3 regions of the Lactobacillus sp. VURO6/B1 (VP7) genome follow, and region 3 is predicted to be linked to each of the others. Evidence: riboswitches for the same ligand, from Rfam matches in the RefSeq annotation. Region 3 holds a riboswitch; each other region holds the start of a gene.

Region 1 (10,792 bases), on a different contig from region 3:
GACCAGTTTTTGGTTAACTTCAGGAATTTCATTATTCAAACTGACAAATAATTTGTAGGGCATGTTGGACTTAATACGATTGCATTCCGTGCAAGATAAAATCAGATTATCAAAATCATTATTATGTGAGAGTGAAACCGGGTCTTTGTGATCGACGCTACGTCCACGTCTGCCGCAATATTGGCAGCGATAGTGATATTTAGCACGAATGCGTTCACGGTCAATGTAATCCACTTCATTGAGCTTAAAGTCGACGGTTAAGCCTAATTTACTTAGATTTTCGGCAAAAGTAAATTCGCTGCTGGGTACAAAGTCAGTTTGACCTGTCTCGCTGTCAATTACTGCCTGATTAAAATCATGTGCTGATAGTTGTTGCTGGGCTAATTCATTGCCATCATAATCCTGAATAAAAGCCTCATAACGCTTACGCATGTCATTTTTAGCAACCAAAAATGTTGAATTATCTGCGACTTCACCTTTTCCTACAAAAGTAAACAATAAGCATTGCGCAAAAACTTTAACCGCAATATTGGCAAAGTCTTCCGGCTTTTCTCCTCTTTGAATGCATAGATCGCAAATACTAGTCAGTTTAGGATTAATCAGACCCGTTTGTTTAAAATGTTTGGCATTTATGCGCAATCCACACGCACTGCATTGAAACTTCACTTTTAAGCGTTCTCCTTAGAGCAAAATGTATGTATCATTAATCTAATTCTACTCAATTTAGAGCAATAAAAAAAGGCGGACGAAAGTTTCATCCACCTTTTAGTCTTGTTTAAAAACAAACTATTTATTTTCGTCTGCTTTGGCCTTGTTCAAGAAAGCAACAACTGCTGCCACGTGCGCAACACGTTTCTTGCCGTTCTTCTTGTTCTTAGGTCTTTGGTTTGGTTCACAACCAGTGTTGTAATTTTCACCTTTACGCATAGTACTATACTTCCTTTCAAGATTTTCGAAAATCTTATATAGTTTAACACTTAGGACTTTTTGAAGCAAGATTTGCTCATATTGAGCCATTACGTTTTACCATTTAAAATAAAAAGCGCTCCATTTTGGAACGCTAAAAATAAAGTGATTTTTTAGTACATATTATTAGTTAAATACACTAATTATTTTCACTAACTGTCATGGCAGCATCAATTACGCCACTGTCATCGGCTAAACTAATGGCCGCATTCTTTTCATCTACTACCAAATCGTTGCCTAAATATTGCATTTCTGCAGGACTGGTGTATAAATCCAAGCCAATATTATTTTCAACTTTAAGTGAAAAGTCTGGGTCTTGTTTATCCAAGACTACAAATTGAAAACGAGTCCCGGCAGCACAGCTACCGGCAATGTTAGAATATTTGTTGGAACCGTCATTTAATGAAAGCAAAACAACTTGTCCGTCTTTCACACTTTTCTTGATTTTATCAGCTGCACCTGCTTTAACATTCATTTTAACTGATTCGGAATTACTCATTTTAATATTTCCTCCTAATCCTTAGCAATTTTCTTCAGTATAGGATATATTAAGTTATAGTGTCAAAAATTATGTTTATAGTAAAAGTGATTTTCACCATGAAAAATTTATTATTGCGTATAACAGAAAAAAAGGTCAAAATGTATATAGCGATTATAGATGATTATAACTTGTGAAAGGGGACATTTTATGACCGTCTTGAAAAAGGTTTTTAGTGATAAAATCCTGCAGATTACTTTTGTAATAACGATTATCAGTCTTTTTTTTGCTAGACCGCGGCTTGAGGATATCAACTTACATACGATTTTTTCAGTCGCCGCGATGCTAATCATTATTCAAATATACGCTTACTTGCACGTTCTGGACGTGTTGGCGTATAAACTGACCAGTATTGCCGACAATATGCAGAAATTAAACATCTTGTTTACGCTTCTAGCGATTATTGCTGGGATGTTTCTTGGCAATGACATAACAGCGCTTACATTGATTCCCCTGTATTTAAATATTGCCAAAAGATGTAACTTGCCACAAATTTTACCTGTCACTTTAATTGGTATGGGTGCAAATATTGGGGCTGCTTTTACTCCTTGGGGTAATCCCCATAATATCTTTTTGGTCAGTAAATATTCTGTTAATGCCCTGCAGTTTTTCTCCTGGTCTTTGCCCTATTTATTAATGGCATTATTCATTACGTTTATTATTTTTTACTTTATCCCTCGTAAAAAAATTCCCAGACAAGATATTAAACAGATTAATATCAGTTTAAGACCCACAATCATTACTACAGCAGTATTCGCCTTATTTTTCTTAGGGGTATTTAAGGTGATTAATGTTGCAATTCCGATGATTGTTGCAATTATCTTAGCCTTATTAATAAACCCGAGAATTTTGCTTAAAGTAGATTTTGCTTTGCTATTAACCTTTACCTGTTTCTTCATCTTCATTAGTGATATTCAACAGATCCCGCTGATTGTCAGCATCATTCATACGATGATTAATTCGGAAAGCTCAACCTACTTCACTTCGATTATCTCCAGTCAGATTATCAGCAATGTTCCTGCAACTATTTTAGTCGGTAAGTTTACTCCTTACGCTGAAGCGTTATTTTTAGGTTCTAACATTGGCGGCTTTGGCTCTCCTATCGGTTCAATGGCCAATATGCTGGTCTTAAAAACTTTTACTCAAAATGCGACAGTTTCAAGGGGAGAATTTTTCAAGAAATGGTCTGTAATGCAGTTCATCGGTCTAATTGTTTTAACCATTGTGGGCTGGGGACTTTTATTAATTTAAGACACAATAGTAAAGCTTTGCTAATGAAAGATAGTATAAGCTTCTTTTTTATATTCAAAAGGTTCTTAATCAGTTATAATTAAGAGATACATATAAGGAGGAATACTATGAACAGTTTAACTTGGGTAATTGTAATTATTGTTGTTTTATTAATTGCACTTTATATTACAGTTTACAACAGTTTACAAAAAGCCAAAGTATACACCGATGAATCTTGGAGTCAGATTGATGTACAACTGAAGCGGCGTAACGACTTGATTCCCAACCTAGTCGAAACAACTAAGGGCTACGCCAAACATGAAAAAGAAACATTGGAAAATGTTGTGCAATTGCGTAATCAGTTAACTAATATTCCCAGCGATGATCACGCCCAAACCTTAAAGGTTTCTAATCAAATTTCTGATGCCCTTAAATCAATTTTTGCCTTATCAGAAAACTATCCGGACCTTAAAGCCAACCAAAACTTCTTGAAACTGCAAGAAGAATTAACTAACACTGAAAACAAAATTGCCTATTCAAGACAACTTTACAATTCTTCTGCTGCACTTTACGACCAAAAGCTGTTAACTTTCCCGTCTAATATTGTTGCTCACATTCACGGCTTTAAGAAAGTTGACTACTTACAAACCAGTGAATCTGAAAAAGAAGTACCTAAAGTTAAGTTTTAAATACCAGGTCAATTTTTATGTTATTTCAACAAATTGCCAGCAATAAACGTAAAACCGTTGGGATTATGGGATTATTTGTCATTATTTTGGCACTTGTAGGGGCAGGTCTTGGTTATCTTTTTGGCGATCGTCCTGTTTTAGGATTAATTATTGCTGTGGTTTTTAGCTTGATTTACATGCTAATTGTCCTGCCTAACCCAGCCAATATGGTTATGAGTCTTAATCATGCTCAAGAAGTCCAAGAGCAAGATAATCCTGAACTGTGGCACGTTGTACAAGATATGGCACTGGTCGGTCGGGTGCCAATGCCGCGAGTTTTTATTATTGATGATCCCAGTCCTAATGCTTTTGCGACTGGACGCGATCCCAACCACTCTGCTGTGGCAGTTACTCAGGGCTTACTTGACATGATGAACCGCGAAGAACTGGAAGGCGTTTTAGGTCATGAGATTTCTCACATTAGAAACTATGATATTTTAGTTTCTACTATTGCCGCAGTATTAGTTGGTGTCATTTCTTATTTATCAGGTATTGCCAGTCGCTATATTTGGTGGATTGACGATGATCGCGACAGCGATAACGACAATGGTGGTACTATTGTTGTCATTTTTAAGATCGTGGCTATTGTATTTGTGTTAATTCTGGGTCCTATTTGTGCCAGTTTAGCGCAAATGGCATTATCGCGAAATCGGGAATATCTGGCTGATGCCTCTTCAGTAGAATTAACTCGCAACCCGCAAGGACTGATTTCTGCTTTAGAAAAGATTGACGGTTCCGAGCCCATGAAAAAAGCCGACCCTAGCAGTGCCGGCATGTATATTGAAGATCCTGTACGTAAAAAGCGCAGTTTTGCTCACTTATTTGACAGTCACCCGCCAACAGCTGACAGGATTAGCCGCTTAGAAAAAATGTAATAAAATAAAGCAACCTTTTTAGTCAAGGTTGCCTTTTATTTTAAGTTGATGTTTGCCTGTCTAAATAATTCGGCCCGCATTTGGACTGGCGTTTCATGATAATATTCACTAAATTTTTTATAAAAGAAGGACTTGCCACTGTAACCTACACGTGCAATTATTTCTTTTACGGAAATATCTGGTCGGGCAAGCAAATTTCGCGCCTCTTGCATACGCCTTTCATCAACATGTTCGACGAAACTTTTACCAGTTTTTTGTTTAACCAAACTTGAAAAGTAATTAGGATTAAAGCCAAAATGTTTAGCAGTGTCATTAAGTGTTATGTCAGTAAAGTGCGCATCAATATAATTCTCTAAATCAGTTTGAACAAATTGATGGTTGGTCACAGGTGCTGTCGCTAAATCTTGATTTCTAACTGCAGCAATTAATAACAAGTTTAACTCTGCTAAAATTACCTGACGGGTGTAAAGATCCTGATTAAGATATTCATCAATTACTTTTTTTAGTGCGTTTGCAGATATAGACAGTGCTGTACTATTCAAAAATAATAAGCGTTTTTGATTATAAGCGTCAGTAATTTCCTTAAACACCTTTTTTTCACGATGACTCATGGCAGAATAGCTTCCGAGAAAATCCAGCATCTTGAAATTATGGTCAAATTCTAACTTAACTAATATGTCGTTTTCTCCCTGCCGCAATATTTCATAATCACTTTTTCTCTGTAAAAATACGATATTGCCGGCTTTAAGCAAGAAATCCTGATCATTGATTCTGGCTTTTACCGAGCCCTGAGCTTCATATAATATAGTTGAAGCTGTAGTTTGGTAGCGATGAACCCCAGTATTACGATTTTCCAAAAACGCTCTAAATAAATCAAAATTATCATTTTTGGGTTTGATTCTTACCTCATTAGTGTCAGACTTAGTTGAATCCAAAATGCTGGCTAAATATTGTTCAAGTTTAACAGCTGCCATTATTTCACCTTCTTATGCAAATTTTAAAATATATAGATTTATTATATAGCAAAATTTCATCTTACTAATAGAATTTTGATATTTAGATTAAGGAGAGAATACTTGTGTATGTAGACATCTATTTTTCTTTTATGTATAATAAATTTAACATCGGGGTGCCCTAGAGGCTGAGAACAGACCCGTCGAACCTGCTATGGATAATGCCAGCGAAGGGAAAACGAAAGATTTTACATCGTCAGGCCTTATCCTGACGATTTTTTTGGTAACTAAAATGATTAAATTAAACAACCTGACTTTTTCATATGATAAGCAAAATAAAATATTAACAGATATTAATCTCACTATTCCCACTGGTGAACTTTCACTATTGGTTGGTCCAACCGGCTGTGGCAAATCTACATTATTAAAAATTCTAGCAAATTTATATCCTGAGTTTGCGGGCCAATTAAGAGGCAGCGTTAATTTAGGCGGACTAAAATCGGCTATGATGTTTCAAAATGCCAGTGAACAGTTTACGATGACAACACCGCGAGAAGAAATAATTTTTGCACTTGAAAATCTTTGTCTTAATAAAACGCAGTATACAAAACGCTTGAATGAAGCTGTTCAGTTCACACAGATTGATTATTTGCTTGATCAAAAAATTAATACAATGTCTGGCGGCGAGCAGCAAAGAGTTGCTTTAGCTGTACTTGTTGCGATGAATGTCGATCTTTTTTTACTTGATGAACCCTTTGCCAGCTGTGATCCAGCTGCTCGCAAATTCTTAATTGCTAAATTAGCTCACCTGCGTGATCAAGGGAAAACAATTATTTTAAGTGATCACGTATTAACTGACTATGAAGGCCATTGCGATAATCTGTTTCAATTTCAAGGTAAAGATTTGGTACAACTTTCTGCTAGTGAAAAAGAAAAACTGCTGCAAAAAAATACGGAATCCGTTTCTTATACTTTTGCCATCCCTAACGATGACAAAGAAATTTGTTTTAAACTCAAAAATACAGAGATTACACAAAATCGCTTACTTTTAAAGCAGGAACATTTAAATATCTTTTCTGGTAAAACCACTCTTATTACTGGAGCAAACGGGGTTGGCAAAACGTCTCTTTTTAACGCACTGACCAAAATGATCCCATATGCAGGCAGTTTAACCTATCACAAGCAGGAAATAAGTAAATTATCAGCTCGCAGGTATCTCCTTAAAGTGGGGCAAATTTTTCAAAATGCGACCGATCAATTTATCAACGTTTCTGTTGCGGATGAAATCAATTTAAGCAAAAAGCAACGAACCAACAATTATTTCACTGATGACAGAATAAATGAGGCTTTAGCCACCCTTAAGCTTGATTCACTGCTCGATCACGTGGTTTATTCATTATCTGGCGGGCAACAAAAGAAACTGCAAATCTTACTAATGTTAATCTCTGATCAGGATGTATTGCTAATTGATGAGCCCCTTAATGGCTTAGATGCAGATTCCGCTAAGAAGGTAATGGCTTTATTAAAAGAAAGTCAGATAGCACGCAGTCAAACGCTCTTAATTATTAGTCATGAACTAAGGAATCTGGCAGATTGGTGTGACTACCATCTCATCTTTAAAGACCAGCATTTAACCTATGTGAATAAATGAGGTGTGATCATGAATCCCAGTTTTAAATTTTTTCTAGCACTGATTATTTCGATAGAAATATCTCTTAAATCTAGCTTGTTAACTAATCTGTTAATCATCTTTTTTACCATAATTTATCTAATCTACAAACATATCAAAGTAAAGAACCTGCTTTTAACTTTATTAATGCCCTTAATTGCTGCATTTACGGTTTTTGCTACTTTATATTGGTTTGCACCTCAGCCTAATTTGCAAAATGCACTGAGTTTATCCAGTCGTATTTACGTCTATACGTTGACTATCTACTGTGTATCAATAGGAACTACTGCCACGGAATTAGCACGTTCTTTTGAGCAGAATTTTCATTTACCCAGTAAGTTTGCCTATGGAGTTTTAGCAGCTCTTAATATCGTTCCCAGAATGAAGGAAGCAGTTAAACAAATACGCACTGCCGGCATGATGAGGGGTGTTTATTTAAGCTTTTGGTCACCTGTTTTATATTTTAAAGCTATTCTTGTTGCGCTTAATTCGGCAGAAAATTTAGCACAGGGCATGGCTTCTCACGGATACCGTGAGAACGCTCGACGCTCAGTTATCGTGCCTGTTCCTGTTCAAAAAAGTGATTGGCTTAAATTGATTGTTATTCTGTTTTTAGTTAACCTGGCATTATTTACCTTAAAATAAAAAAGCGGACCTGCAGGTCCACTTTTTCTTTAGCCTAATTTATTTTGCCATAGTATAGCCTGTGACATTTATTTTGACTGACTGATCTGCATTGACGAAAATCTGAGGTTTTTCAGAAGTATAATACCGTTCTGAAAATACCAGCTCACCGTCATTTAAGAAAAATTCAATTGAACTGGTATCAATAAATACCCGGATTTTCAGATTGGACTTTGGTCTTAATCTACCATAGCGTCGAGAATCATCTGCCGGCTTATCAGCTCGAGTTAAAACTACTTCGTTATTCCTTTTGTTCCAAGTTAGTGTTACCAAATTTTCCTGCTCATTTTTGAGTACAAAATTAATATCACTGCCAGACCAATTTTCAGTTTCAGCTGTCAAAAGCAATTCCAAATGCTGCGAATCGGAAACATTAATCTGCTTTACCGAAGTCATCAACTTTTCATCAATTACTTTTTCTTGCCGCAGCTGTTTTAATTCTTTAACCGGCTTCATATATAGCTGATTATTCTTTAAAGTTAGTTCTCTGGGCAAGGTTAAAGCACCACACCAGCCATCAGCCTGTTCAGGAAAGTCAGCATGCCACATATCAAGCCAGCCAAAGACAATGCGCCGATTATCAGGTGATAACATCGTTTGCGCCGCGTAAAAGTCGTGGCCATGATCAAGTTCTTGAAACACTCCGTGTTCAAACTGATTTTGGTGATAATCCATCTTGCCGATGAAATATCCCGTTTGGTAAAGATTAAGATACTTTTTACCCTTTGCTGCAATTCCCTGTGGCGAACATAAGAGAACATCTTGCCCATTTAGTGAAAAAAGATCTGGACACTCCCACGTATATCCTTCATTATCTCTTTCCTGAGAAACCGCAATTGGTCCTAAATATTTCCAGTGCAATAAATCAGTTGACTTATAAGTAATTGCACGACCCAAACCTGCTTTATCTTGACTGCCAACAATAATATAATATGAATCCCCATGTTGCCATACTTTCGGATCACGAAAGTGCTGTGAGTTATCAGCCGGTGGTAAGGCAATTACTGGATTACCACTGTATTTTGTAAAATGAATACCATCATCACTGTATGCAACATTTTGCGTTTGGCAAAAACGGCTGTGATCATTCACATCATAATAATGATTGCCAGTATAGATCAGATATAAACGACCATCTTTTGCAATCGCACTGCCGGAATAACAACCATTGTCATCTTCAGGACTGTCTGGTGCCAGCGCTATTGGCAGTTCTTCCCAGTGAATCAAATCTTGACTGCGATAGTGTCCCCAATGCATCGGTCCTCTTTCAGATGAATAGGGATAATACTGGTAAAAAATATGATAGTAGCCTTGATAATACGAAAAGCCATTAGGATCATTCATCCATCCGGAAGGCGTTGAAACGTGATAATTAAGACGATAACGCTCATTAGTAATTTTTGCTGGAACTCGCATTTTTGTTTCTTCCTTATTTTGATAAATTTTAGTTCGCTTACTTGTTTAATTGCAAAATTAAATTGCCGTGATTTACTTCTGTATCCTTATTCTTGGTGGTAAAGCCATTTTTATATTCAGGGAATAATACCATGACTGTAGTTTGTTTACCAGCTGATTGAATAGCTTTTAAATCCATCTTAGCCAATGGATCGCCTGCTGCAATTTCTTGACCATCTTTTACTAAAATTGTGAAACCTTTGCCACCTAAATCAACAGTATCAATCCCCATATGCAATAATATTTGTACACCATTTTCACTCTTTAAGGTAATTGCATGCTTGGTCGGGAAAACAGATACCACTTTTCCATTAACGGGCGCAAAAATGTCGCCGGTAGTCGGCTGAATAGCAAAACCATCTCCAACTAATTTTTTGGAAAAAGTTTCATCATTAACTTTTTCAAGAGGTAAATACTCACCATCAACAGGTGCTAAGACGGAATTATCATCGGTAGCAACTAGTATTTTGCTTTCTTTGTGGTCCACTCTTCTCTTGTTTTCCGGTAATATCGGCCTAAATTTATTCCAAACCAGAATAAAAATAATTGGCAAAATAAATGCAATTAGGTTACCAATAACATACGGTCCAATTGGTCTGGCAACCGTTAAACCGGGAAGTACAGTAAGACCCTGCGCTAAACCTTTAACATTTAGCAGCTTCATGTAAACTCCACCAAATCCGGCTCCCAGAAACGAACATACGAAAGGTACAATACTGTATTTAAGATTAACAGCAAAGATAGCGGGTTCAGTAATTCCGACTAACGTAGGAATAAAACTTGAAATAGCAATATCACGATCTTTGGATTTTTGCTTTAAAATCAAGTACATCCCAATACAGCCACCGCCTTGGGCAATAATGGAAACTGACCAAATAGGTTGAATATAATCAAATCCTGTCTGCACAATTAAATTAGCTTCAATTCCCTGGATAGCTTGATGCGTTCCAGTTACCACTAAAGGTTGCAATCCTGCAGCAAAGACAAAGGCACCAAAAGCGCTCATTTTCATATAAAGGAAATTAATGATGCCGCCCAAAATATTCCCAATCCAGAGACCAAGAGGTCCAAAAATTAGAAATAGTGATAAATTGGCCGCCAGCAAAGTAACAGCAGGCACGAGTATATACGAAACAACTTGAGGTATATATTTAGTAGCTATTTTTTCAACCTTGGCCTGAAACCACGCAGTTAAAATTGCCGCAAAGACACCACCTTGGAAACCCACAGCAGCTATTTTTAGACCAAATAAATTCCAATACGCTGGATGAACTTGTCCCAGCACAAAAGCATTTCTATCAGCCAAATCAGGTGAAATCATGACAAAGCCGACTAATATCCCCAAAATTGGATTACCACCAAAGCGCTTAGTGGCTGAATACATTACTAATACGGGCAAGATTTTAAATGTAGTGGCGATAACATTTAAAAATTTACAAAAATCGCCCACATACACACTCTGCTGAGCCAGTGACTTGGTCATACCAAACATGCCCGGAGTAGCAAGCAGTGATCTTAAGCCTAAGATCATAGCAGCACCAATAAAAGCTGGAATTATAGGAATAAAGATATCACCAAAAACTTTAAAGGCTTGCTGAAATTTATTTTTGTTTTTGATACCGTAATCTTTAATTTGGTCAACTGATACTTCTTTAGTCCCAGAGATTTTAACAAAAGCATCATAAGCTTGTTCT
Region 2 (10,792 bases), on a different contig from region 3:
ACTGGAATTGGAGCAAATAATCATTATTGGACGCTCCGCCATCAACGCGCAAGGTTGGAATTTTAATGCCGGAATCAACCTGCATCGTATCCACTACATCCCGTGTTTGGTAAGCTAACGATTGCAACGTCGCCTTGATAAAATCCTTATCATTTGTTCCACGTGTAATTCCAAAAACGGATCCACGTGCTTCTGAATCCCAGTACGGAGCACCTAAACCTGTGAAAGCCGGAACAACGTAAACCTCATTTTCAGACTTAGATTGTCTGGCTGCTTTTTCCGAATCTGCAGCCGTCTTAATCATTTTTAACGAGTCGCGCAGCCACTGAATAGCACTGCCCGAAACAAAAATAGAACCCTCTAAAGCATAAGAAATTTTGCCATTTAAGCCATAAGCAATAGTCGTCAACAAATTATTGTCCGACTCTGTCGGCTGGTCACCAGTATTCATGACGATAAAGGAGCCAGTACCATAAGTATTTTTAACCATGCCTTTTTTCAGGGCCAGCTGACCAAACAAGGCTGCTTGCTGGTCTCCGGCAATACCGGCAATTGGCACTTTGCCACCAAAAAAGGTATAAGATTTAGTATAACCATAGATTTCAGAATTGGACTTAACTTCCGGCAACATTACTTTGGGAATATTGAGCAACTTTAAGATGTCATCATCCCATTTTAAGTCGTGAATATTAAACAGCATCGTTCTCGAAGCATTAGTGTAGTCAGTCACATGAACTTCACCGTCAGTTAAGTTCCACAAAAGCCAGCTGTCAATTGTGCCAAAAAGCAAGTCGCCATTTTCGGCTTTTTCTTGTGCACCAGCAACATGATCTAAAATCCAGCGAATTTTAGTAGCACTAAAGTATGGGTCAATTATTAATCCCGTCTTTTTATGGATCAATTCACTATAGCCATCTGCCTTTAGCTTTTCAGCCAAGTCGGTTGTCTGCCGCGATTGCCAAACAATTGCATTATATATAGGTTTGCCAGTTCTTTTATCCCAAATTACCGTTGTTTCACGCTGGTTAGTAATACCAATTGCTGCTATCTGCCCCGGTCGCACGCCAGAATTAATAATGGCATTGGCAATTGTTGTTTGGACTGCGTGCCAAATCTCTTCAGGTTTATGCTCTACCCAACCAGGTTGAGGAAAATATTGGGGAAATTCCTTTTGTGAAGAAGCTATTTTTCTGCCCTGATGATCAATTATCATCGCTCTAGTTGAAGTAGTTCCCTCATCGATTGCCATAATATATTGTTTTAGCATGTTGTCTCTTGTATCCTCTCCGACAGAAAGCGGTTTATACTAATTTTACTACCCGGCCTTGCTTTTACAAGAATTTATTATAACATTATCCTTATTTTAAGTTATACTGGTTACATAGAGCTTACATTAAAAAGAGGATACATAAAAATGAAAAAAGAAATTATTGCTTTAACAATAGCGGGAAATGACAGCGATGGCAGCGCAGGGATGACTGCTGATTTGCATTCATTTTATGCCCGTCAAGTTTACGGTATGGGACTTTTAACAGCTGCCGTTGCTGGTAATACTACTGGTATATATGCACAAGAAGTTATGCCTATTTCTTTTATTCAAAAACAATTTGATGTTTTAAACGATGATTTTAAAATTGACGCACTTAAAACCGGTATGCTGGCTAACCAGGACGTAATTGCCTGCGTTGCTGCTAATTTGCACAAGTATGATATGGGTAAGATCGTGCTCGATCCGGTTATTATGACCAAACACGGTGATACCTTGCTTGATGACGATGCCTACCAAGCTTTTCTTGAGCAGTTAATGCCACTAGCCGACATTATTACGCCTAACTTTTACGAGCAGAAAAAATTAACCGGTTTGAATTTAGAAACCAAAGATGAAATTCATCAGGGCGCGAAAAAATTGCAGGATATGGGCGCTAAAAATGTTTTAATGAAGGGGCGTCATGATGATTCTGCGCAGTCGCAAGTAACAGATATTTTACTCACTGCAGACGGCAAATTTCACGAATTTACCAAGCCTTTCATTAATACAGATAGAATTAATGGTACAGGTGACACCTTATCAGCAGTAATTGCTGCTGAATTAGCAAAAGGACAATCAATTATTGCCAGTGTCCAGACTGCTAAAGATTTTACTTATGAAGCTATTGCTCACCCAATTGCAGTTGGCTCCAAATACGGCCCAATTAATCACTTTGCAGCGCAACAAAATCTTAAATAACTATTCTTTGCCCACTTCTAACTATTAAGATATACTTTAAACAAGAAAATAGGGGTTGGTAAACAATGGCGAACAAAATAATCAAGATTGCATATTTATACGAAGACCTGATGAACACCTATGGTGATTCCGGAGATGTTAAAATCATAAGTTTTTTACTTAAAAAGCAAGGCTATACTACGCAAGTGGATAATATTTCTCTTGGTAGTGAGTTCAATGCTTTTGACTACGACTTCATCTTTTTTGGCGGCGGACAGGACTTCGAGCAAACTGTTATTGCCAAAGATTTACCGCGTCATAAGGAAACCTTAACCAAGTACATTAACGCAGGTAAACCTATGGTAGGCGTTTGTGGCGGCTATCAACTCATTGGCACTTATTACAAAACTAATGCCGGTGTGACTATCAAGGGGCTAGATATCCTGCCCTTCCATACTGTTTTTAAAGCAGATAAGCGCATGATTGGCGATACCCGCTACATGAGTGAATGGGGCGAAGTCAAGGCCTTTGAAAATCATTCCGGGCAAACTTATTTTGACGATCAGGATAAGTTGCATCCCTTAGGGGAAATGATTGAAGGCTACGGCAACAACCCGCAAGACCACGTTGAAGGCCTGCGTTATCGCAATTTCATTGGTACCTATTCTCACGGGCCGTTGTTAAAAAACTTGAATGTCGCTAACGCCATAGTAAAGATGATTCTTGAATGGCATGATGAGCGAATAGCAGCTAAAACAAATTAATTACAAAAAAGCTTCTAGGCGTAGTAAATGATATGACCCCCGAATTAAGACAATTTCGCAGGTCATATTTTTATGTCTAAATTGTCTAAGCAAGATAAAATTAAAGTCTTTCATCTTTGGCAGAACTATCAGGTTGGAGCAGTTCGCTTGTTACCATCGTAGAACATTTGCTGGCGCATATTGTGATACATCAGGGTCAGTGCCTTATCGGTGGCAGTACTATCACTGGCTAGCAGCTGCTTTAAATATTCCTGTTCCTGGCCCTCTTCAATCATAGGCGGTTCAAACTAAACTCGCCCCGGTAAGTTGCTACACCGCCTGATCCATTACGCAAATATCCTGGAAAGGCAGCCGTATCGCGGGCAACAATCTTATTAAGCTTCTTTTCGAAGTTTAAGTCTAGGGGCATTTTTTCGTTGATGGCAAACTGCCAGCCGCGCTTCAATTGAACGATAATATTAATATCATCGATTGGAATGCCCTCAACACCCAGACCCATCAATGATTGTCTGGGTCTGTGGCATAGTGGTAGTCAGGCCTTCAAAGCGTGAGTTCGTGAAGACTAATTTGGTTAAATTAGTTTTGGCAAAGCGTCTATTTTCTTCAGGCGTTAGTCTGAACTTGTCTTCATACTTCAATTGATTTATCCTGCTTTCTAATCTAATCCAAGGCTATCGTCACGATCAAGCCCCCGCTGCTCTTTTTCCTGTTGTTCAGCGTGTTTTTGGGCAAGTTCAGCTTGGCTAAGTGTCTTTCCAGCACTTTGTAGTACTTGGAACGCTCGATTGCGGCTGGGTGTGTTTTCGACTTTAATTAGTTTAGCAATTTTGTCAACATTAGCTTCATTTTGCGCTTCAATCATCTCTTTGTTTCTTCGCGGATAGTCAATTACTTGGCCATGATTAGCCGCGTATGCAGAAAGAAAAACTTTGCAACTACGGCCGTTGCCCTCTCTAAACGGGTGCATGAAATTAATTGCGTCTAGCAGCTCAGCATAGTCTTTGTTAGCCAAAGGCTTTCTCGCGGGGTGCTTGTGCAGCATATTATTAATATCTTTTTCGGCAAAATCGAATCTGGTATGATCAAAAAACTCATACCCGTTTTTATTGAAATTGCCGGGGCGATATTTACCGGCCCAATCGTATAGTTCACCAAATAAGAATTGATGTACCTTCTTAAGGTCTCCGATATCGTTTATTTGGGGCTTTTTTTGCAACAAGAACAAAGCATTCCGAGCGGATAGCTCATATTCCTTTTTCTCTAACTCCTTTGGGTCATGGATATGGAGCTTATTTTTTAGGACGCCATTTGAATACAAGGTTTCACTAATCCAATCACTCATTATCCTTGCCCCAAATTTCTTCAAAGCGCTCAGCTACTACTGGGTCAGGCTGGATAGCTTCATCAAGCAATTCCTGGATATCTGATTCTGTAGGATTCCACCCTTCCAGGTGGTTGACTTCCACGACAGTTCTAATTTGTTGGTAAATTTCTTTATTAGCAATGAAAACGCCTTGGATAGTCTGCGTTTCATCGTTTATATCTAAAATATATGGTTGTGTTTCTAGCATATTGAGTAAATCTCCTGGCTTCTCTTTAAGTGCGATTGCAAAGGCATTAAGGACCCTAATTGACCAGGTCTCAATTGGTTTAACAATTGAGTTTCTTAAAGTACTAAGTGGGACGTTGCTGGCCTCAGCGACTTTAGCGACGCTTATATTTTTGCTTTTGAGTAGTTTAACGATTGTTGCACTCATTTTAAAGCCTCCAATATCTTTACTTATATTATACCATATTTAATCACTTTTATAGTGATATATGGTAAAAAGCGATATTAGATTTTAAAGTAGTGCTATTCAAGTTCTATACCTGTGGATTGTATTACCTGCTTATTGGAAATCACAACACTATCTGTTTTGTCTTTATTTAATTGTATCTCCGCTTAGTAGAATTTTCTTGTTTTTTACTATTAACTAGCACATCGTTCCAATCTTTACCAATAGTTTTGGCAGGCTGTAAATTGCTGAATTGGGGTGTAGTGGTCAAAATTGCAATTTTTTTAATTTGATTGTTTACAAAAGGAATGATTTTTTTGTTGTAGGCTAATTCAGGAATATCTTTATTTTCCATATATTTTAATGAGAGTTACATCGTCACCTTTGACCTCAATAACCACTGTGTTGTCAATTGTTGCTATATTTTTAATAATAGAAAAAGTATTAGAGTCTATATCAGATTTTTTATATATTGCAACAAGCTCAAAAGGCTCTGCCGATGTATTATTCATCTCAGGCATATTATCATTTGATGCAAAAACGGTATTAATTCTTAAAGCCCCAAAAGTGATATAATTAAGGCTACTATTAATAAAGATGACTGTTTATATTTTTTAAATTCTGTTTTCATAATTTTTTCTCTCTTCCTAACATATTAAAAATGAGCAAAAATGAAAAAATAACAAAAACTATAACTGTATTTATTTTAACATTTCTCTTTATCGGCATTGGAATAAGCTTTATACATTATTATAGAATTAATTCTTTAGAAAAAACCGTATATCTTAGTGCTGGCGAAAGAAAATATTCATATAACTTAGACACATATAAATGCTTACATAATAAAAAAATTGCTTCTGTTAAAATAACTACTGATAATCAAGGATCTTATGATACGCTTTATTATGGCGGAAAAATTAATAATAGATATTATGGCTTTCTATTTAAAGATCGTGGCATATTAAGAAAAGCAAAATTAATTTATATTAAAAAAATTGATGAATAATAGCATATTAGCTTTTAATATAATAATTTTAACAATGCGAAATAACTGAACTAAAAAGGCAGCTTAAGCTATATGACCCCAAAATTTAGGTCAAATTTGGGGTCATATCAGTTACTGCCTTTTTATGAATTAATGAAATTAACCGTAATATTGATCCCGGTCTAAAGCAGTTTCATCAAAATTAACTATCATAAATTCATAGTTTGAAAAACACTCCATCCAATTGTTAAAATAGTCGTTCTCTTTTTTTAGCGACTTACTATTTTCTTCTCCTTCTATTATAAAGGGCTTTGAACGTATATTAAAATTTGCATGTATTGCACCCAGCAAATTCAATAAACACAAGAAATCTTTTGCTGAAGCCACACTTACATGAAAAGATTTAAACGAACTATTATTTTCGCCAAGATATCTTTTCGCTCTATTATACTCATCAGCAGATTCTGCCTTATAATTTTCAACGCTATTTACATTCTCTTCAATAATAGCTGTCGGAGCTTGATTTTTAAAAAGATCTAGTATCTTTCTTAATTTAAAAAATTGTTCATCATTCATTTTTATCATTCCATTTAAAAGGCGGTGCGTGGAAACATTATATCTCCTAAGAAGCAATCAATTTTACCGCTTAAAGTGGCTTAGCCATATCACCCACGAGTGCAAGAGTGAGAATATTGCGGTTAAGTTTGGCATCGGCCTATACCGCCAACTCTATAACTGACGGTACTTGCTTTTATGCTTCCGCTAGCATAGTAGTGCATTGTTAGCTTCCCAAATCATTTAAAGACAGCAAATACAGGGTTACGGTCAGTTACTTTTAGTGCATAATATATGCTGCCGCCAGAAGTCCACACTTTAGAAATTCCTAAATAACCATTAATATAATAATATTAAGTAAATATACATTATTACAAGATAAGTATATCTTGCTTTCCCCAAGTTGCACACTTACCTGGGACTTTGAACAATAATTACATTGTTCAATATCAAAATTTTATTATGAAATTGACTAAAGACAAGTAAGAATAAAATAAAAGCGGTTTTTACAAAAGTTACTTCCAATCTTGCTTTTCATAAGCCATCTGCCAAAACTGCAATTCATAATAGCTGCTGCGCACAAATGCAGTTTGCATTTGCTCAAGTTCTTCATTAGTGGCACTTTCAGCCAAAGAATTGGTTAAATGCAGCATTTTGGCTACGTTGGTGCCATACCATTCGCCATTATAAGTATCAATCCATTCCTGATAATAAGAAACCGGTGAGCCCTTTTCTGCCATTTTTTGGCCAATTTCCTGATAGAGCCAGTAACATGGTAAAAGTGCTGCAACCGCTGGTTTAACACCAGATCGATTTAATGTCATATGCATATGGTTAACGTAGTTATAAGCTGTCGGAGCCACCGGAGTTGCAGTTATTTCAGTCGCAGTTATTTTTAATTCTTCAAAAAAATGGCCTCGCACTGATATTTCGACATCTTTCAAGTCTTGCGCCCCTGCTAGTAAAAATTCCTTTACTTCCTGATTATCCGTTTTTGCCGCAATTAATTCATGCAACTTGCTAAATTCTCTTAAATAATAGCGATCCTGCAACAGATAAAATTTAAAAGTTGCAATTGGGAGTTCGCCACTTTGCAATTCCTTAATAAAGGGATGCACCATACTTTTATGCCACAATGCCTTCCCAGCTTCGTGCAGTCGATCCGTAAAATTCATGAATATTCTCCTTCGAGTTAAGTAATATTGTAAAATGACTGTTAATTATTACTAATTACATTTTACTAAAGATAAATTCTAACCACTATACTGTTTTTGACTGTTATGCACAATCTTTTAATAACAGTCAAAGTACCAGCATTTATAGTTTATAATAGATAGCAACTTTATCAACCTACTATTGTAATCAGTAATAAATTCCGTTATAATTGTAAGCGATAACACGAGGGGTGCCTTTTTGGCTGAGATGAAAGTATTTCAGACCCTTTGAACCTGTAAGTCAATACTTGCGTAGGAACGTGTCAAAACTGCTGAAGCTTTGGCATTTCCGCATGCCAAAGTTTTTTTATTAGTCAAAAATTCTAAGGATATTAAATTAGGAGTAATAAAATGCAGTTAAAATTATTAGACAAATTGCGAGCAGAAAACCCGGTTATTTTCAATATTGCTAATTTTGTAACAGTTCAAGATGTGGCCAATGCTGTTAATGCTATTGGTGCTTCACCAATTATGAGCAATGAAGTCGCTGAAGCTGAAGAAATAGTGCGGATGGCTGCCGCTGTGGCAGTTAATATTGGCTGTTTAACTAAAGAGCAAATTAACCACATTAAAAAAGTGGAAGATTTAGCGCGCCAATATAATAAACCCATAGTATTTGATCCCGTTGCCGTTGGCGCCGTGGAGTACCGTTATAAAATCACAGATAAACTTTTATGGGATTTTCATACCAGTATTATTCGCGGCAATATTGGTGAGATCGCTGCCTTAGGTGGCTTTGATTGGAGCTCAAAGGGGATTGATGCAGGCTCCGGTTCTGGTGATATTGATGAAATTACTGCTAAAACTGCTCAAAAATATCGTTGCACAGTCATTGCGAGCGGACCTACAGACACAATCAGCGACGGTAAAAGAATAGCCCACGTCCATAACGGCTCACCCCTTTTTAAAACACATGTCGGCTCAGGAGATATGTTAACCAGTATTGTCACAGCTTTTACAGCTGTTGCTGCCGATCCTTTTGAAGCAGCTCAAATAGGTGCTTTAGTTTTCAGTTGCGCCGGTCAATTAGTAGTTAAAGATCATCCCAATGTCGGACCTGCTACTTTTGGCATGTATCTCATGGATTATTTGTATAAAGTAAAAGTTGCAGATATTGAACAAATTGCTGATTTTGATTAAGGAGCTTTATGATGACAGAAAAAATTAATTCTTTTCCCCAAGTTTTAACTATTGCCGGCACTGATTCAGGTGGTGGTGCTGGAATCATGGCTGACTTAAAAACTTTTCAAATGCAAAAAGTATTTGGTACAGCTGTAGTAGTAGCAGTGACAGCACAAAACACTTTAGGTGTACAAAAATCTTTTTTACTTCCCTTAGAAATGATCGATGCCCAATTCGCCTCTCTGGCAGAAGATTTCCACATCCGTGCTTGTAAAACGGGAATGTTAGGTGATGCAGCTCATGTTCACCAAGTCGCACTTAATTTGCAAAAGTATGACTTTGGCCCTGTTACCATAGATCCAGTGATGGTTGCTAAGGGTGGGGCTCCATTATTAAGTCAAGATGCTGTTGCCACTGTTAAAAATGAACTACTGCCTTTAGCCGATCTTATAACACCTAACTTACCAGAAGCGGAGACTTTAACTGGCATCAAGGTACAAGATCAAGCCCAATATCCAGAATTAGCTCATAAATTACAAGATATGGGAGTTAAAAATGTGCTAATTAAAGGCGGTCATGCAAGTAGCGAACAAGTAAAAGATTATGCTTTATTTGCTGATGGTTCTGATCTTTGGGTCAGCAGTTCCAGGATACATACCGAGCGCACCCATGGCACCGGTGACACGTTAGCTGCAGTAATTACGGCTCAGCTGGCTTTAGGTCAAAGTTTACCGTCAGCAATTAAAATTACTAAAAAGTACGTTACTAAAACTATTAAAGAAACTATTCAAGTTGGTCATGGTCACGGCCCTTTAAATCATTGGGCTCAGTAATTTAGGAGAAATAATGAAAGACTTTAACACTGATTTTTTACATGCTTACTTTATTTGTGGCAGTCAAGACGTTCCAGAAGGTAAAACATTACCGGGCATAGTCGCAGAAGCACTTGCTGCAGGTATTACTGCTTTTCAATTTCGAGACAAGGGACCTAATTCAACTTTAAGTGAAGCCGAGAGACTCCCTATGGCGCAAAAGCTGCACCAATTGTGTCAAACGTATCACGTGCCTTTCTTCATTGACGATGATGTTCAGCTAGCTCAACAAGTTCATGCCGAAGGCGTTCATGTTGGGCAAAGCGATGAAGAAATCAGACAGGTCATTAAAGAAGTTGGCGCTCAAATGATTATTGGCTATTCCTGTTCGAATTTAACGCAAGTTGAACAAGCCAATAAAATCAGCGGAATTGATTATTATGGCAGTGGCCCAATTTATGCCACCCAATCTAAAAGTGATGCCGACCCCGAAATTGGTATTAACGGCTTAAACCAACTGGTCAAAAGCACAACCCGGCCAATTGTTGCTATTGGCGGGATTACCGCTAGCGACTTAAGCGCAATTGCTAAAACTAAGGCAGCTGGTGCTGCAGTAATCTCAATGATTGCTCAAAGCAAAGATATTAAGCAGACTGTCAGTCAAATGCTCACAGCGCCATGGGTGAAAAATGACTAGCATATTTTAAAGAAATAAAAATGATTCTGCACTTGGCAGAACCATTTTTTTATTGATGATATACAGTTTTTAATTTATTAAAATAGCAGTAAAATTTTGAAATTAATCAAGTTGGGCAATCTTTTGCAGTGTTCTAATCATTTGGGCTACAAAGCCGGACTCATTATCATACCAGGCGTAGCCTTTAACTAATTGTGCACCATTATCACCAGTTTCAACCTGAGTCAGAGTTGGATCAAATACCGAACCAAATTCAGTGCCAATAATATCTGATGACACAATTTGATCGTCATTATAGCCAAAAGAGGCATTGCCTTCGGTATGCTTTTTAATTCTAGCGTTAAATTCTTCAGCCGTAACTTTCTCTCCCAAAATAGCGGCTAGTTCAGTAATTGAACCAGAAATAACCGGAACTCTTTGTGCAATACCCGTAAGTTTGCCATCCAATTCAGGTATAACTAGGCCAATAGCTTTAGCTGCCCCGGTTGAATGCGGAATAACATTAGCGACAGCGGCACGAGCATTACGGACGTTGCCACCACGATCAGGGCCATCCTGTAACATCTGTGAAGCTGTGTAGGCATGCGTTGTAGACATAATTCCCACCTGAATGCCAAATTCATCGTTCATTGCCTGAGCTAGTGGTGCCAAGCAATTGGTGG
Region 3 (10,792 bases):
TTAATTAAGTCTTCAGCTTGTTGTAAAACCTTTTTACCATCCATCATGCCATAGGCACGCATATCAATAACTCCAAGAGGAATATCATTGCCTTCTTTTCCTTGACCTTGGACTTTATTCTTAAAGTCGTCTTCCATATAACGAATTTGCGGCCCAAGCAACACACAGTCGGGATGATCTTGTTCAATGTGTTGTGAAGCTTCTGATGCTGGACACGCAAAAATATGTGCATCAATACCCTGATCCTTTGCTGCTTGTTGCATCTTGGTAACTAATAAAGATGTACTCATTCCGGCACTGCAGTTAAGCATAATAGTTTGTTCTGCCATAATAATACTTTCCTCCTAAAAATGTATCCTAATATTAATATTCTCTATTATAGCACGTTTAAAATAGCGCTTACTAATATATCTATTAATTTTTATATTATATAAAAAAACTTTTATTATACCTTATGTTTATGATTAAAAGAAAAATATTCGTGGCTTTGTCAAAACTTTTACTACCACGAATATTAATATAATATAGTTCAAATGTTTCTTTTGAAAATCTGTCAAAGTAATAATTCCTATGAACTTTTAGAAAATTAGTTAAAATCCCCTAAAAGCCATCACACTTCCAGCTATACCAATAATTAACAATGCCAAACCAATAATTAGAGAAGTCCACATTGCCACTGGCATAAAACCGTTATTAGTGCCCTTATGTAAAATGCCACGGATATAAACGACACTATTAACTATTTGATAAGACCCTAAAGCCATCATAATCACAGCAATGATCATTAAAAATGCTGCACTTGTTAAAAAGTTTGTCATTTTAACACCCTCTTTTAAATTACATTACTATATTATAAAGTAATTTTACCACCTTTCGAAATTAAAGTGGCTAAAATTTTATCATGTTTTTAACTTTAAATTTAAAATGATCAAAGAGACAAATGAAGCCGCCAATTTGTATAAATAAGTTAAAAAAAGAATGAACCGGCAATTGTTAGAATTGAATAGCCATTATTGGTGCCCTTGCGTAAAATATTTCTAGTATATTTATAGCTACTCACTAACTCAAAAATTGCTCGCAAAATTAATATGATCCCCTTATCGTTTTTTAAAGATCATATTAGCCAAAAAGTTAGTCATTTTTTCGCCCTCTTTAATATTGAAAAAGTCTTTTCATCCTTATATTTTATTCATTATAAAGCTTTTAATAAAAAAGTATAGCATTGACTGCTATACTCTCTTATTTAAAATTCTTCGTCATCAGCAGATGGTTCGACATCTTGGTAGCGATAAACTCCAGTTTTACCTGCTTCTATTATTGCTGATAGCAGCTTTTCTTTCTCTAACTGATTGCGATTGATGAACAGTTCCAGCAACATGGGAATATTAACACCCGTGATAATTTCCATTTCCGGATTGCTCTTTAGTAAGCTGACCAGCGTGTTAAAAGGAGTCCCTCCCTTTAAATCTGTTAAACAAAAAGCTGACCCTTTTAGCTTACTTATTTTTTCACTTATTTCAGACTTTAATTGTTCTAAAGATTCACCCTCTGTGAAACTCACTGTTTGGCAGTTAACTTGTTTACCACAAATCATTTCTGCTGACTTTAATAATTCAGGTGCTGAATTACCATGTGTACAAATAATTACTCCAACCATATAATCACACTATAATTAATAATCTAAACAGCGGTAGTAACGGCGAATATCCATCGGATGACGGTTAATATGCTCAATATGAACGTCAATTCTGTTATTAATAGCATGGAAGACAAACGGCGACAAGGTGCCACGATATTTTTCAGAAAAGCCTGGCAGATCATAGTCTTTAGAATCAATAATAGTATAGTTACCACAAATTTCTGGTAAAAATTTAGCAACACGTTCGCTTAATGGCCGTTGACTATCTTCACCGACATAGACGGTAACTGGTGTATCACGGTCAACAATTTCAAACATCCCATGGAAAAATTCTGCTGCTTCTACTGCGCGCGTTCTAATCCAGTGTTGTTCTTCCCAATAGCACATTGCATATGAATAAGTTGCACCCCATTGATTGCCGGCACCGACAAAATAGTGAATTTCATCGTCATGGTGTTTCTCGGCAAATTTTTGGGCAAAATCATCCGCATTTTCTTCAATATCAGCAATGTCTTTCGCAAAATGTTGGTCCATTTCTTGATAAAATTTATCATAATCTGGAAATTCGCCATTCAAATACATTAAGCGGTCTCCGACCATGAAGAATTTTAACTGTTCATTTTCAGGATAAGAAATACAATACGTTAGCATTGAAGCTAATTTAGCGTGTGGGTCGTCCATAAAACCTAAAATGATTGCACCAACTTGGTTTAAGTTTTTAACTGCATCAACCATTTCTTTGGTATTTCCAGTAACTGAGGAAATTACCACCAAGGTCTTGTCGGTAATACGTTTATTACCAGTTACATTATATTCAGCGGCATTTTGATAAAAAGTTTCTAAACCACTTTTTTCTTTCATGTGGATATTAGCCTGCATCCCCGAAGCATAGGTGCCACCGATTCCCAGCCAGCAAATATTGGTTATGCCTTTTTTAAATAGTGGATCAATCACATCTTTAATTTGGCTCCGCAGTTTTAGGGCACCAGTCATACTATCAATTAATTTTTGCTTGTTAAATTTACGCATTTTTTCTTCCTCTTTTTTAAAATTATTATATTTTTGAAGCTGTTATCTGATCAAAATCCGGGTACGCAGAATGTTGCAAATCTATCTTCTTCACTTGTGATAACTTATAGGCTAGCAAGTGAATCGGTACAGTCATAAATAAAGAAGCCAAAAGTTCGCTTGTTGTAATACCTAGACTGAGGTTGTCAGCTGTTGAATTTTCATCTTTACCTGCATATATTGTGTAGACATTTTTAACATGCTTATTTAAGAACCGCTTTAAAAGCGCCATTCTGTCGTGTAATTTTCCCATCGGGTCTAAACAAATGATAAAGTCATCCGGGTTCAACCCCAAATAAGGACCGTGCATGTATTCTTCCAGTTCTTTTCCCCAAGCACTAATACGAACTGCTTCAGTCGTCTTGGTTTCACCTTCGCGGCTGACACCATAAGCTGCACCGTAACCGATAAAAACTAATCTCTTCGCGGTGGCAAATTTACTAATGTTATTTTCAACCCAACTACTTGCCCGCTTAATTACTTCAGGCATCTTCTGAACTATATTTTTTATTTCAGCTAAAATTGGTGTAAATTCTACAGCCGAAAGCTTGCCTGTTTTTTGTGCAATTAACATTGCTAACAACATTAAATCTAAAATTTCTACGCTATAGCCAGCACTGACATAAGGCATTTCTTCAACTGGCATTCCCATATCTAAAACGTGATGACAAACCTGGCCAACTGGACTATCAAGTTCACTGGTTAAAGCAAAGACTGTATTACCGGCATCTTGTAATCGCTGAATAATTTTTACTACAGAATAGCTGTGACCTCCTTGAGATATTGCAATACATAAAGAATTTTGCTCAACATGAAGCAAATAGTTTTCCGCTATAGACGGCTCTTCAATTTTTACAGGCATTTTTAAAATATTACTCATAAACGGCAATGCCCCATATGCGGCATTAGAGCTTGAACCAGTGGCATAAATAACAACATTAGTAATATCGTTATTTATTTGTGCTATCTGCTTAGCAAACAAATCGTCATAATTTTGCAAAACTGCTTCATAGTATTTTGGTTCTAAGTGGACATAATCTTCTATACTTTTCACAAGAATCTCCTTTAGTTACTGACCCAGCAGTCCTGACCAGGCACCAAATATTCCGATTGCTGCTATTAGCAACAATATATATTGTGATTTCCAACCTTTTTTATCAAGCCAGAAAATAAAGAATGTAAACAATAGTGGCAAAATACCGGGAACAATGCCATCACAAATTTTTTGGACGGTGGTTGCTTCAGCACCACTGCCAATCTTCAAAGGCATTTTTAACGTTACCATGGTCGCAACCATAGCCCCGACAACAGCAAGTCCTAAAACAGAAGCGCCATAGGTTAGCTTATCCATTAAACCTGTCTTTTGCACTTTATCGATAAAGGAGGAACCGATATTGTAGCCAATAAACAAACCGTAGTATCTAGTGATAATGGCCGGAATATTAAAGATCAACAAGAACAAAATTGGTCCTAAAATATTACCTTGCATTGCCAGAGAAGTACCAATTCCTGTAGCAATAACCCTTAACGTACCCCAAAAGAATGAATCACCGATACCACTCAAAGGTCCCATTAAAGCAACTTTAATGTTATTGATTGAAGCTGCATCAAAATCAGGATCAAGTTCGTTTTGCTCCTCCATCGCAATTGAAATACCCAAAGGAAAAGTACTGAGCCAAGGCGTAACATTATAAAACTCAAGGTGCCGCTTATAAGCGTCCTTTAATTTTTCCTTGTTTTTACCATAGATCTTTCGTAAAGCCGGAACCATAGAGTAGGCATAACCAAGATTCATTTGGCGTTCATAATTCCAAGCCCATTCCATCGTGAACGACCGCCAGAATGTTTTCATTAAATCTTTTCTGGTGAGTAACTTAGAATTCTTCATCTTCATAATCTATGCCTCCATCATCTGAATCTTTTTCGCTTGTATTATTAGAATTAGCAGCAGTATTTACTAACGGTTGGCCTTTGAAAGCGGAATAGCCGGTTAAAATAAGGGCCAAACATGCGCCGAAAATGGCTACGCCAGTTACTGATACCTTGAGATAGACTGCCAAGGCAAAACCAATAATAAAGAAAGTGACATTATTTTTGTTGACCATCATTTTAAGCAGCAGAGCAAAACCATATGCTGGCAGAAGCCCTGTGGCAATTCCCAAGCCATTAATAATAAATTGGGGAATGACTGCTAAAATTGCTTTAATTACTGGACTGCCTAAAATATAAGAAATACCAACTACTAAACCTATTGGCAAGTTAACCGAGAAAAAACCGCCCAAAACGTTCATCCTACTTACACCACTGCCGTCAGCTTCTTCAGCATATTTATCAGCGCGGTGAACGAAGAATGGTAATATGAAAATAAAACATAAATTTTTGATTACCAAAACCAGTGATGCAATTGGAATACCCAAGGTTAAAGCAACCGCGGTACTCTTGCCCGCTCCAATGGCAAATGCAGTTCCCAAAACACTACCGGAAATTATTTCTGGGGGAATTGCCGCACCAATAGAAAATGAACCAACAAAGGCTAACTCTAAAGTTGCCCCCATAATAATGCCCTGATGCAGGTTACCCAACACCAAGCCAGTTAACGTACAGGTTACAAGTGGCCTTGACAGCATGGATGAACCAACAAAGTATTCACCATTACCCATCATCGCAATTAAAGCCAAAATAATTGCGGTTAAATATACATTCATTATTTACCTCCAATCATTTTTTATGAAATTCCTGTTTCTCATCATTAGGTACCTGCTGAATCCAGATATCTACTCCCTTTTGCTGCAACTGAGCTAATTCATTAGCCTCCTCTGCAGTTAAATTAATTGTTTTAGAGTAGTTTTCTGTTCCCTCTCTGGGCTTAGTGCCACCAAGATTAAGGCTCGTTATTTTGTCTCCAGTTCCTTTAATTAATTCAACAGCGTCAGCAACCGATTCCACTACGATTAACATTTTATATTTATCGGTTACCCCAGAATTAATTGCTTTAATACTGTCTGCTACAGACTTCATTACCAGTTTAGACTTTTCCGGTTTTGCCAATCTGATGGCCGATTTACGAAAATTATCATGGGCAACATCATCATTTACTACAAATATCGTATTAACGTCTAAACTATTAAACCAGGAAACAGCTACCTGCCCATGGACCAAGCGATGGTCAACTCGCACTAGTTTAATCATTTTTCTTTCCTCCATTAACTAAAATCTATTGAGTACCTTGTTTTTACAGCATCCTGCAGTCTGTACTCTAGGGCTACAATTTTACCCTGTCTAGTTGAAAACAGGTTCGTAATTTTAAACACAGGATCTTTTTCCTGTATATGAAATTGCTTACTAATTTCTTCTGTTGCTTTAATTAACTGAAAGTCTTGGTAAACATCATCCGGCTTCTGTGTACCGGTATTGACCGCTTCAATAATTGACATTACTTTTAAGCAATTTGAATCAAATCCCGGAAAGTTATCTAAAAGCAAAAGTAAATGTTCGCAGGTAATTTCACCCTTAATTTCCGCTGTAAAAGAAATATCATATAATAACTCCTGTGAGCTCACATTAAAAACTGCAGCATAATATGAACCAACTAGCCTTAAGTAAGTATCCTTAAATTTTATTTTGTCCGCTGACTCCAAATATAACGGCCTAATAATGCCTGTCATTTCCAAAATATTTTGCTTTGAAATTATTGGAGCAACAAATAAACCACTTCCTTTTTTACGCACAACCTTATTTTCAGCTACCAATTTATTAACAGCCTTTCTAATTGTGGTTCTACTAACATCATATTTTTTTTGCAATTCAGCTTCATTTGGCAGCGTGCTGCCAGGAGGATATCCACCATTATTAATTTTTTGATCCAAATCAGCATATATTTCTTTAAAAAGCAAAACTAATCCTCTTGATAATCATAAATATTATTGGCATTAAAATGATATTTAAATTTATTTCCTAATAAATATTGGGTAGTACTCTCAATTGGAAAATCGTCGTCTTGATAATTAAAGCTGTTTACTTGATAGAGAGGAGTCCCCTTTTTGACCTGCAACAGGGTGCTTATTTTCTCATCAGCCAAAAAGCAACCGATACTCTCTCTACCATAGGTTGGCCTGATTTGATATTCTTTTTCCAGTACCTCATAAAGTGACTTATTAGTAAAATCAATATTTGCCAGTCTGGTAAAATCTGTTTGATTAAAATATGTTATTTCATAGGTTAAAGGAATATCTTTGACAAACCTAATTCGTGCAATCTTGATAGCCAGTCCTTCAGGTGCATTAAAAAAATCCTTTAATCTCCCAGGCATTTTTTCAATGGTGGTTGCCAAGTGCTCGATTTTGACAGTTTTATTCTTAAGTTCAGTTGTCATTGAGTCCATGCCCAGCATATTAATGTCAATTTTCTTGTTAGAAATTATTCCCGTTCGTTCTTTGGCTTGTATTTGGCCTTCATCTTTAAGCCTGTCTAGAGCATGCTTAACTGCATTACGACTAACTTGTAATTTTTCTGATATTTCCCGTTGCGAAGGTAATTCACTCACTTTTTTAAAGTGGATTAAAAATTCTAAGTATTCTTGTACTTGTACTGCAGCAGTTCTTTCTTTAAATTCCATGATATCGTCTTCATTCTGGTATCATTATCTTATTTTTTTGCTTCTTTTTTTAAAAAACTCCCGTTTTAAAGGGCTAAATTCAAGGATATTAATGTTTTAAAATATACCTTTATTATTTTTGGTACCAGATTTATAGTAATCGCTTCCACTTATCTTGTCAATGTTTTTTTATTTAATCCGCATTTTTATCTGTCTGAAGGCGCTTTAATAGTCGAATTTGCCTTAACTGTTGGTAATTACCGGCAAAGTAAAGTAAAATATTTAAGGGTTAAAAAGGAGTGGCATAATGTCGAGACTAGAAAGGCCTGTCGTGATCGGAATTACTGGTGGCTCAGGCAGTGGAAAAACCACAATTGCTCAAAAAATTGTTGCACAAATGCAGGAAAACGAACATGTCCTGATTATGACGCAGGACTCTTACTATAAAGATAATACCGGTATCCCCATGGCTAAAAGAATGAAGATCAATTATGATCATCCCGATGCCTTTGACGTACCATTACTAGAAAAGCAACTACGTGATTTGCTGGCATACAAGCCAATTGAGATGCCCGTTTATGACTTTAAAGAACATAATCGCAGCCAAAAAACGATTCACAAGGAACCTGCCGATATTATTATCCTTGAAGGAATTCTGGTTTTAGCTAACAAAGAGATTCGCGATTTAATGGATATTAAAGTGTACGTTGACACAGACGACGATATTCGTTTTATTAGGCGCTTAGAACGGGACTTAAATGAAAGGGGCCGCTCTATTGAATCTGTAATTCACCAGTATTTGAGTACCGTTAAGCCAATGTATCATCAATTTATTGAACCTACTAAGCGTTATGCTGACATCATTGTCCCAGAAGGTGGCAAAAATGATGTGGCTATTGATATGCTGACTACTAAAGTTCATTCTATTTTAAGTAAAAAAGAGCAATAAAAAAGGGAGTAAACGTACTTGAGCCCCAAAAGTTGGACAACTTTTGGGGCTCAAGTACAAAATGCATTACTGGCATTACTCCTTTTTGCGTATTTAATCAACTTTAGGTTTTAAAGCATTGTCAAATAAATTCGTAATTAATTTCACTAAAACGCCATCGAAAACTAACGCAGAAATGATGTTAGTAATGAACATCACTATTTGAACCTGCATACTGAATTTACTCCAACCATATAAAATATATGATGGAATGAAACAGCCAAATGAAGCAAAGAATGCACCAGTTAATACGCTTTTCCAGGTGAATTTTTGGTAACGCTCTTTTTTAGGAAAAAAGCCAATTTCATTAGTCGCACCCTGAATGACTCCTGAAAGAATGGTAGTAGCTCCCCACTGCCCACCAATTGCCATTTCAACAATTGATGCCAGCAGTTCACCGATTGTTCCAGAACCAGCTGTGGGAACAAAGTACATTGCCAGTGGTCCCGCCATAAGCCATAAACCAGAAAACACAGTATCCGTCACCGGTGCAAAACCTGTGGGTACCAAGAGCATCTTAACTAGATTAAAAGCCCAGTTAAAACCATAAGTATAAATTACGCCCATAATGATACCAATCAGCGCGATTAAAATAATTGACTTCACATTCCATTTTGAAGACCTTGTAAACATAAAAATACTCCTAACTTTATAAGTCATTAGGAGCATCTTTAGTAACTAAATTTAACACTTCCCTAACGCAGGTATTGTCCCGTTCAGGTTCAGAGGGTATTTCTCAGCTATTTGGCACCCCTAGTGACTGATATTCATTTTTACTAGTATAGCACATTTTAACTATTGAAGTGACCCTAAATTTAAGGTCACCTCAGTAGTTTTTTCTGCTCTATGCAAAAGAACAATTATTTTTAAAACTGACTAAAACTCGCTAGTTTTTCTTTAGTAAGATCACGAATGATAGCAAGGGTCAGATCTACAGACGCTTTAAAGTCAGAATAAGCACTAAAGCAATACGGCGAATGCTCATAGCGCACCGGGATGCCAATCACAATAGTAGGTGCTCCGTTTTCATAATAAATGGCAGCACCATCCTGGCCACCACCAGTACGAACTGAACGAGTGTACGGAATTTTATTCTTATCAGCCAATTCGCAAGCATACTGTTGAAATTTAGGATTAGGTAAAAACGATGTATCCATGTCACGAAGCATTGGACCTCGCTTTAATCCAGTTTGGGATAGCCATTCTGGGGTAAAAGTATCATCAGCAGGACATGATTCCAAAACGATAGCTAAATCAGGTCTTACAGCTCTGGCTGTGACATATGCACCCCGCAAGCCCACTTCTTCCTGGCTTGAAAGTGCAGCTACAACGTTAAAATCACATTGTTCGCCCTTTAAATTGTCCAGGACATCTGCCATAGCTGCTGCGCCAAAACGGTCATCAAAATCTTTGCCAAAGAACAAACCAGATTTTTCATTGTATTCACATTTAACATCCACAAAAATTGGACAGCCAGTATCAATTTGATAATCATTAATAGTTTCAGCTCGAGAACTGGAACCAACATCAATAGACATGTCAGCCACATCTGGTACATTATTTTTTTCAGCAGCAGTCATAAAGTGTGGGGGCTTAGTAGCAACTACTCCGGGCACATACTCACCCGCACGATTTTTTATTTTAACGCGTAAAGCAGGAATATTGTATTTGACCCAGCCACCCAATGGTACGAATTTAATCATTCCATTAGGACGAACAGCCTGTGTAATAAAGCCAACTGAGTCTGAATGAGCATCTAATTGAATTACCGGCTGATCTTTTTTATTTTCTTTCTTAGTTGCATATACATTGAGCATGCCATCAACTTTAACATTAGCAAAATCACGAACTGTTTCAGTAAACAATTTAACAAATTCTTCTTCAAAGCCCGAAGTAGAATTGGCATCGGAAAAGTCTTTGAGCATTTTTATTTCTTGTTGTTTATCCATTTTTTTACCTTTCACTTAAATATCTTATTCTTTAATTTTACCAAAAACTTGCATTACAAGTTTAAAAAATAAATAAGTCCGTAAATAATCTTACTGCTTTTAGTAATATATATACTTTTTGTACGTAATTTACACCTTAATTACTTAAAACAGTCCAAAATAATCTGTTTTTTTGCTCAAAAAATGATATAATCGAAAATATTAGGAATTATAATTGTTTTAAATGAAGGGTAGATAAATGCCAAAAAACGACAATATTAATAATATTATTGATCATAAATTGTTTAGTGAAGATGACATTCACCAGATGTGTGTCAAATTAGGAAAGCAACTTACCACCGATTATGCTGGTAAAAAGCCACTAATTGTCGGGGCTCTTAAAGGTGCCATCTTCTTCTTAACCGATTTAGTCAGAGAAATGGATGTTAAAGCAGAAATTGATTTTCTGGATGTTTCCAGTTATGGTAACGAAATGGAGTCTTCCGGCAAAGTTAAGTTAGTTTCTGATTTAGCAACCGATGTGAAAGATCGTGATGTTTTAATCGTTGAAGACA

Evidence for each region. Region 3 has a riboswitch for thiamine pyrophosphate ahead of ACZ2M0_RS01230 (ECF transporter S component). Riboswitches for the same ligand answer to the same signal wherever they lie in the genome.
Region 1: it holds a riboswitch for thiamine pyrophosphate, as region 3 does, so the genes downstream of both, ACZ2M0_RS05800 (ATP-binding cassette domain-containing protein) here and ACZ2M0_RS01230 (ECF transporter S component) in region 3, are expected to answer to the same signal.
Region 2: it holds a riboswitch for thiamine pyrophosphate, as region 3 does, so the genes downstream of both, thiM (hydroxyethylthiazole kinase) here and ACZ2M0_RS01230 (ECF transporter S component) in region 3, are expected to answer to the same signal.

The regions. Positions count from the first base shown of each region.
Region 1 is NZ_JBVOWJ010000008.1:53,595-64,386, reverse strand. It holds gene ACZ2M0_RS05835 (HNH endonuclease) at 1-666, opposite strand, end outside; gene ACZ2M0_RS05830 (hypothetical protein) at 787-927, opposite strand; gene ACZ2M0_RS05825 (iron-sulfur cluster biosynthesis family protein) at 1,106-1,465, opposite strand; gene ACZ2M0_RS05820 (SLC13 family permease) at 1,655-2,755, shown strand; gene ACZ2M0_RS05815 (LemA family protein) at 2,863-3,423, shown strand; gene htpX (zinc metalloprotease HtpX) at 3,441-4,337, shown strand; gene ACZ2M0_RS05805 (AraC family transcriptional regulator) at 4,373-5,311, opposite strand; TPP riboswitch at 5,453-5,543, shown strand; gene ACZ2M0_RS05800 (ATP-binding cassette domain-containing protein) at 5,583-6,941, shown strand; gene ACZ2M0_RS05795 (energy-coupling factor transporter transmembrane component T family protein) at 6,951-7,604, shown strand; gene ACZ2M0_RS05790 (glycoside hydrolase family 32 protein) at 7,644-9,059, opposite strand; partial or broken gene ACZ2M0_RS05785 (PTS sugar transporter subunit IIA) at 9,097-9,528, opposite strand; partial or broken gene ACZ2M0_RS05780 (PTS transporter subunit EIIC) at 9,586-10,792, opposite strand, start outside.
Region 2 is NZ_JBVOWJ010000005.1:31,166-41,957, forward strand. It holds gene glpK (glycerol kinase GlpK) at 1-1,267, opposite strand, end outside; gene thiD (bifunctional hydroxymethylpyrimidine kinase/phosphomethylpyrimidine kinase) at 1,415-2,227, shown strand; gene ACZ2M0_RS03655 (type 1 glutamine amidotransferase) at 2,293-2,970, shown strand; gene ACZ2M0_RS03660 (hypothetical protein) at 3,099-3,245, opposite strand; gene ACZ2M0_RS03665 (hypothetical protein) at 3,242-3,469, opposite strand; gene ACZ2M0_RS03670 (hypothetical protein) at 3,453-3,608, opposite strand; gene ACZ2M0_RS03675 (Fic/DOC family protein) at 3,626-4,312, opposite strand; gene ACZ2M0_RS03680 (helix-turn-helix domain-containing protein) at 4,305-4,727, opposite strand; gene ACZ2M0_RS03685 (hypothetical protein) at 4,897-5,100, opposite strand; gene ACZ2M0_RS03690 (hypothetical protein) at 5,407-5,751, shown strand; gene ACZ2M0_RS03695 (hypothetical protein) at 5,890-6,306, opposite strand; gene tenA (thiaminase II) at 6,801-7,460, opposite strand; TPP riboswitch at 7,677-7,775, shown strand; gene thiM (hydroxyethylthiazole kinase) at 7,851-8,639, shown strand; gene thiD (bifunctional hydroxymethylpyrimidine kinase/phosphomethylpyrimidine kinase) at 8,651-9,454, shown strand; gene thiE (thiamine phosphate synthase) at 9,468-10,130, shown strand; gene gap (type I glyceraldehyde-3-phosphate dehydrogenase) at 10,233-10,792, opposite strand, start outside.
Region 3 is NZ_JBVOWJ010000002.1:14,291-25,082, reverse strand. It holds gene ACZ2M0_RS01285 (PTS sugar transporter subunit IIB) at 1-329, opposite strand, end outside; gene ACZ2M0_RS01280 (hypothetical protein) at 591-818, opposite strand; gene ACZ2M0_RS01275 (PTS sugar transporter subunit IIA) at 1,244-1,657, opposite strand; gene ACZ2M0_RS01270 (SIS domain-containing protein) at 1,673-2,668, opposite strand; gene ACZ2M0_RS01265 (SIS domain-containing protein) at 2,694-3,761, opposite strand; gene ACZ2M0_RS01260 (PTS system mannose/fructose/sorbose family transporter subunit IID) at 3,777-4,601, opposite strand; gene ACZ2M0_RS01255 (PTS sugar transporter subunit IIC) at 4,582-5,412, opposite strand; gene ACZ2M0_RS01250 (PTS sugar transporter subunit IIB) at 5,426-5,896, opposite strand; gene ACZ2M0_RS01245 (GntR family transcriptional regulator) at 5,911-6,600, opposite strand; gene ACZ2M0_RS01240 (GntR family transcriptional regulator) at 6,603-7,322, opposite strand; gene udk (uridine kinase) at 7,609-8,250, shown strand; gene ACZ2M0_RS01230 (ECF transporter S component) at 8,344-8,922, opposite strand; TPP riboswitch at 8,965-9,054, opposite strand; gene ACZ2M0_RS01225 (M42 family metallopeptidase) at 9,156-10,238, opposite strand; gene hpt (hypoxanthine phosphoribosyltransferase) at 10,477-10,792, shown strand, end outside.